Regions from separate parts of the Vibrio sp. R10-SF1-ISO8 genome, predicted to be linked through region 1. Evidence: predicted binding sites of a transcription regulator. Region 1 holds the regulator's gene; the other holds the start of a gene.
What was found. The regulator MetJ, encoded in region 1, represses methionine synthesis genes. The targets are predictions, from matches to a motif close to TTAGACNTNTANANGTCTAA.
Positions count from the first base shown of each region.

Region 2: a site for MetJ is predicted at 1,605-1,624, ahead of metN (methionine ABC transporter ATP-binding protein MetN). Genes of this name have one in related genera too.

Region 1 is NZ_JCBDHL010000015.1:6,992-10,410, reverse strand. It holds gene AC6R00_RS10980 (malic enzyme-like NAD(P)-binding protein) at 186-1,463, shown strand; gene metJ (met regulon transcriptional regulator MetJ) at 1,567-1,884, opposite strand; gene AC6R00_RS10970 (O-succinylhomoserine (thiol)-lyase) at 2,104-3,270, shown strand; gene AC6R00_RS10965 (bifunctional aspartate kinase/homoserine dehydrogenase II) at 3,270-3,419, shown strand, end outside.
Region 2 is NZ_JCBDHL010000021.1:286,838-290,256, reverse strand. It holds gene treR (trehalose operon repressor TreR) at 1-492, opposite strand, end outside; gene AC6R00_RS19325 (MliC family protein) at 563-907, opposite strand; gene gmhB (D-glycero-beta-D-manno-heptose 1,7-bisphosphate 7-phosphatase) at 956-1,507, opposite strand; gene metN (methionine ABC transporter ATP-binding protein MetN) at 1,730-2,764, shown strand; gene AC6R00_RS19310 (methionine ABC transporter permease) at 2,754-3,419, shown strand, end outside.

The sequences.
Region 1 (3,419 bases):
ATTTTGCAGAGTAATCTATTATTAATTTTAATATTCGCTAGCCATATCTCTGTTCATCTGGTCTTATCTCCAGTCATTTACTACTTTTTATTGCTTCGGCTCGCATTCTGACCTAGGCAGCTTGACTTAGTTACTCTAGAATGGATTTCCCCATTCCATATAATTATTAATGAGTACCTACACCTATGTCAGACGACAATCGCCAAGAAGTATCCCCAGAAGAACAGTTTCGTCAGCAAGCTTTGGATTATCATGCTTACCCAACTCCAGGTAAAATTGCAGTCGCACTGACCACACCAGCAGAAACGGCAAAAGATCTTGCTCTAGCCTATAGTCCTGGTGTGGCAGAGCCTGTACGTGAAATCGCACAAAACGCTGACAACGTCTACAAGTACACATCAAAAGGCAACATGGTTGCTGTTATCTCAAATGGTACGGCGATTCTTGGTCTTGGCAACTTAGGTCCTCTTGCATCTAAACCTGTAATGGAAGGTAAATCACTGCTTTTCAAACGCTTTGCGGGTTTAGATTCAATTGATATTGAAGTAAAGCACCGTACTATCGAAGAGTTTGTCGATACCGTTGCTAACATCGCCGATACTTTTGGTGGTATTAACTTAGAAGACATCAAAGCGCCAGACTGTTTCGAAATCGAAAAGCAGTTGATTGAGCGTTGTGATGTACCTGTTTTCCACGATGACCAGCACGGTACGGCGATTGTTACCGCAGCAGGTATGCTTAATGCCATTGAACTTCAAGGGAAGAAGTTAGAAGACACAACGATTGTGTGTCTCGGTGCAGGTGCAGCAGCAGTAGCATGTATGGAGCTACTGATTAAGTGTGGCGCGATGCGTGAGAAAATCTACATGCTTGACCGTAAAGGTGTTATCCACACTCGTCGTGACGATCTTAACGAATACAAACAACTATTCGCCAACAACACAGATAAGCGCACACTAGAAGACGTTATCGAAGGTGCTGACCTGTTCCTTGGTGTATCAGGCCCTAACCTACTCTCACCAGAAGCTCTTCAGTTGATGGCAGACAAACCTGTGGTCTTTGCGTGTTCTAACCCAGATCCAGAGATCAAACCTGAACTTGCTCACGAAGTACGTAACGATCTGATCATGGGTACTGGTCGTAGTGATTACCCTAACCAAGTAAACAACGTGCTGTGTTTCCCATTCATCTTCCGCGGTGCATTAGACGTACGCGCAAGTGAAATCAACGATGAGATGAAACTGGCAGCGGTAGACGCTATTCGCCAACTAGCGAAAGAAGAAGTACCAGCCGAAGTCCTAGCAGCTGCTGGCGTTGATGCACTGTCATTTGGTCCTGGTTACATCATTCCAAAACCAATGGATCCACGACTATTGCCTCGTGTTGCTAAAGCCGTTGCTCAGGCCGCTGTTGACTCAGGTGTTGCTCGCATTGAAATGCCAGAAAATTATATGGCCGAGTAAATTGGCTAAATAGTCTCTTCGAGAACGAAAAAACCGCTGTTAAGACAGCGGTTTTTTTAATTCAATTTCGTCAGCGTGCGAAAATTAGGTGCGACTATTTTTATTATTCGTCGAAAGATTCGAACTCAATTCCCATCTCTGTCATCAGTTTTTTCACTTCAGCAGGGAGATCGTCTGGGCGGTCTTTACGTAAATCTTCATCAGTCGGCAGTGGCTGCCCGGTATATGCATGCAAAAAAGCTTCACACAATAGCTCGCTGTTTGTTGCGTGGCGCAGGTTATTAATCTGGCGGCGAGTACGCTCATCAGTCAAAACCTTTAATACTTTCAATGGAATAGAAACTGTAATCTTCTTTACTTGTTCGCTTTTCTTTCCATGCTCAGCATATGGGCTAATGTATTCGCCATTCCAATCTGCCATTGCGCACCTTTCGTTATTTATTATGGTTGAAAATAGAATCCCTAATTTTAGCGGTATTTATAGCCACAAGCAAAGACATATAGACGTCTAGAAGTGTTGACGTCCACAAAAATGATAAGTAAAGTGGAAAGGCATGGGATTGGAATAACATATATCTAACAAGATAAAGGTATAGCGTATTCCCAAATAGAAGTCACTAAAGTTCGAAAGGAAACACTTATGAGCACCCGCAAACCAGCCACAATCGCGGTACGTACTGGTATCGAGTCCGACACTCAACATCACGCAGTTGTTCCACCTATTTACCTCTCGACGAATTATGGCTTCCCAGCCTTTGGTGATGTACCAAAGTACGATTACACCCGCTCAGGCAACCCAAACCGCGGGCTACTCGAAACTGCTCTATTTGAACTTGAGTCAGGTAAAGGCGCGGTCGTGACCAATTGTGGTACTTCAGCGCTGAATCTATGGGTATCCGCTTTCCTTGGCCCAGATGACCTTATCATCGCACCTCACGATTGCTACGGTGGTACTTACCGTCTATTCAATACCCGTGCAAATAAAGGTGATTTCAAAGTTCTATTTGTTGATCAATCTAACGAGCAAGCCTTTGCTGAAGCCCTAGCTAAAAAGCCTAAACTGATCCTATTGGAAACACCATCTAACCCGCTAGTTCGTGTCGTCGACATCGCAGACGTATGTGAGAAAGCCAAACAAGTTGGCGCTCTAGTGGCTGTCGACAATACCTTTTTGACACCCGTGTTCCAAAAGCCTTTAGACCTTGGCGCCGACTTTGTTATTCACTCAACCACTAAGTATATCAATGGTCACTCTGATGTTATTGGTGGTGTTGTCATTACCAAAACAGAAGAACACGCGGAAGAGCTCGCTTGGTGGGGTAACTGTATTGGTGCGACAGGCACACCATTTGATAGCTATATGACATTACGCGGCATCCGAACTCTGGGGGCGCGAATGAAGGTACATGAAGAAAGCTCTCGACAAATTTTAGGCTTCTTACAGACCCAAGATTTAGTCGGTAATATCTATCACCCTAGCCTACCTGAACACCCAGGCCATGAGATTGCTAAAAAGCAGCAAACTGGCTTTGGGTCTATGCTCAGCTTTGAATTCGCAGGTAGCTTTGAACAACTTAAATTCTTTGTTGGTGAACTAGAACTGTTTTCCCTTGCAGAATCTCTTGGCGGTGTAGAGAGCCTAATCTGTCACCCAGCGTCAATGACGCACCGAGCAATGGGAGAAGAAGCACTTGCAGAGGCTGGCGTTTCTCAACAACTGCTGCGCCTGTCGGTTGGGCTTGAAGATGCAGAAGATTTAATTGCTGACCTTGAACAAGCTTTCGCAAAAGCTAAGGAAGCCTTCTAATGTCTACTCAACCTCAACTCCATAAGTTTGGCGGAAGCAGCCTAGCCGATCCTGAATGCTACCGCCGCGTCGTCGGTATCTTAAAAGAATATTCACAATCAGAAGATCTGATTGTTGTTTCAGCCGCAGGTAAAACGACCAACCGTTTG
Region 2 (3,419 bases), on a different contig from region 1:
AACAATGACCTGTCTATTGTCGTAGTTGATTGACGAAACTTTATCTGTGTCCATCGCGATAACCACAGTGCGATTATGCCAGCTAGCGAGTTTAGCAATATCAAAGTCACTAAAACCGAACACAATGACACCATCAACATTGCGCTTTTTCAGCACATCCAAATGGTCGTTGGTCTTTGCTCGGTCGAATTGGCTCTCCATAATGACAACGTCATAGCCCGCGCTATATAAGGTATTGAGCATACTCCCTACGGCTTTGTTTTCTGATGGAGAATCGAGACGAGAGATAATGACCCCCACCACTTTTTGACTTCCTCCACGCATCGCTTGCGCTGATTTTGAAGGAACATAACCAGATTCCTGAATCACCTGTTCGACCTTAGCACGTGTTTCTGGCTTAACTTTAGGATCGTTAGTCAGAACACGAGAGACGGTCGATTTGCCTACGCCGGATAACCGGGCAATATCAAGAATGGTTAGTTTTTTGCTCATAAACTCGTGGGTCTAGTAGTTGAACGTTGCAAGGAGGCGATACGCCTCCAGACACGCTATCGTAAAAGATCTATTGGGTAATGCAATTTTTATACACCAAGTGGCTAAGTTCTAAGCGGGCTTCTTTGCCTTTGGTATAGAGGGTCACTGGGTTTTGTATTTCTGCGGAGCCATCGTCGAGAATGTATTTAGTGCCAGAGCCAGAGGGAACCTGGATCATGCGATAATCTTTCTTTGGTAACCTTAGCAGTGCCGTATAATCATTGGGCATTAAGGCTAGCTTGAAGGTTTCGCCACCACTACATTGATACAATAGAAAATCACCTTGGTAGTGGTTTTCACGTTCCATCGAAGTAAAAGAGCACGCTGACACGCTCAGCCCTACTGCGAGTGCAATTAACAACCGATATCTCATGATTCCCTCCAAACAAAACAAAGGCCGCCCTAGGCAGCCTTTTTCAGTTTATTTTGCTAAATACGCTGGGACTTCTTTAATACTGTCGAGTACCACAGACGCGATAGCTTCGCCTTTCTCTGTGACAGGTTTGCCTGTACGGACAAGGATTTTGGTGCCAACACCGGCTGCTTCGGCTGCCATCATGTCTTCGGCTTTATCGCCCACCATAACAGAGTTCGCCATATCAATTTTCAAGAAGTCACGCGCTGAGATAAACATACCAGGCTTTGGCTTGCGGCAGTCACAGTCTTGCTTATATTTGCCTTGACCGTGTTCAGCATGGTGCGGACAGTAGTAAATACCATCAAACTCAACGCCGTTATCGACAAAGTTCCAGTCCATCCATTGGGTCAAAGATAGGAAACGATCTTCACTGAACTTACCACGAGCAATCCCCGACTGGTTTGTCACCAATACCAGTTGGTAGCCCATATCTTTCAGTTTTTTGGTCGCTTCAAATACGCCATCAACAAACTCAAAATCGTGCTCATCATGAACATAGCCGTGATCGATGTTAATCACGCCATCTCGGTCTAAAAAGACTGCTGGTTTTGCCAAAATATACTTCTCTATGTACTTTGCTTTACAAGAATTATTGCACGCTTTATTTCTTTCATCACTATCTAATTACTAATCGATTGAGCAAAAGATACGTTTAGACGTCTAGACGTAAAAATATCTATTGACAGAAAACATGTAAGACCATAGCATCATCTACCAAATGAGATGTAGCTCAACATTATCTGCTGCTCTTCATCTAATCTGATAGCGGGTCTCTCGATGATTGAAATTAATCAAGTAAATAAGGTGTTCTACCAAGGCAGTAAGGAAATACATGCCTTAAAGGAGATCAACCTTCATATTCCACAAGGAACAATCTTTGGTGTTATTGGCTCATCGGGAGCAGGGAAAAGTACGCTTATTCGTTGTGTAAACATGTTAGAAGCACCGACAACAGGCTCGATTGTTGTTGATGGTGTCGATCTCACAACACTCAGTAAATCGCAACTTAGCGAAGCTCGCCGTAACATCGGTATGATCTTCCAGCATTTCAACCTACTGTCATCGCGTACGGTTTTTGACAACGTTGCTCTACCACTTGAGTTAGCAGGCAAAGATAAAGCGCACATCAGCACTAAAGTGACTGAGCTGTTGAAACTGGTCGGCCTTGAAGATAAGCATGAAAGCTACCCTTCAAACCTAAGTGGTGGTCAAAAGCAGCGTGTCGCGATCGCACGTGCTCTTGCGTCTGATCCAAAGGTTCTTCTGTGTGATGAAGCGACTAGCGCATTGGATCCGGCAACCACTCAGTCGATTCTAGAGCTGCTAAAAGAGATCAACCGCAAGCTGAACATCACTATGCTTTTGATTACTCACGAAATGGACGTTGTAAAAAGCATCTGTCACGAAGTAGCGATCATTGGCGATGGCGAGCTAGTCGAAAAAGGGACTGTCGGTGAAATTTTCGCTCATCCAAAAACAGAACTGGCGCATCAATTCATTCGTTCTACGCTCGACTTGTCGATTCCAGAAGATTACCAAATTCGCTTGCAAGCAACGCGTGTGGAAAGCAGTTACCCATTGGTGCGTCTAGAGTTCACAGGCGCAACGGTTGATGCTCCTTTGATGACGCAAATTGCCCGTAAATTCAACATTGATGTCAGCATTCTCAGCTCTGACCTCGATTACGCCGGTGGTGTGAAATTCGGCATGATGGTCGCAGAACTATTTGGTAATGAACAAGATGACAATGCAGCGATTGAGTTCCTGCGTGAGCACAAGGTAAAAGTAGAGGTGCTAGGCTATGTCCTTTAATGAAATTTCACAGTGGCTGAGCTTAAACAGCAATCTACTTATCGGCGCGACTTGGGATACTATCTACATGGTTGCTGTGGCGGGCATTGTTGGCTTTGCCGTTGGTATTCCACTCGGTGTGATTCTGCATATCACCAAGAAAGGTGGCTTACTTGAGAACACGAAACTAAACAGTGTACTCGGCGCTATTGTTAACGTGGGCCGTTCCGTACCTTTCCTAGTGCTGATGGTCGCCATTATTCCAGTTACCAAGCTATTAGTTGGCACATTCATTGGTACAACAGCAGCCATCGTGCCTCTTACAATCGGCGCGATCCCATTTGTTGCTCGTCTTATCGAAGGTGCTCTACTTGAAGTCCCTACGGGATTAGTTGAAGCAGCACAATCGATGGGCGCAACTCCCATTCAAATTATTTCTAAGGTACTGCTTCCTGAAGCAATGCCTACCATCGTTAACTCGGTAACCATTACTCTCGTCACGCTTGTCAGTTACTCAGCAATGGCAGGAACGGTTGGCGGTGGCGGTCTAGGTGACGTCGCCATTCGATACGGTTTCCACCGCTATGACGTGGTCATTATGGCCGTGACTGTGGTAATGCTTATCGTGCTAGTTCAAATCATTCAGTCCATTGGTGATGCGATTGTCCGTCGCGTC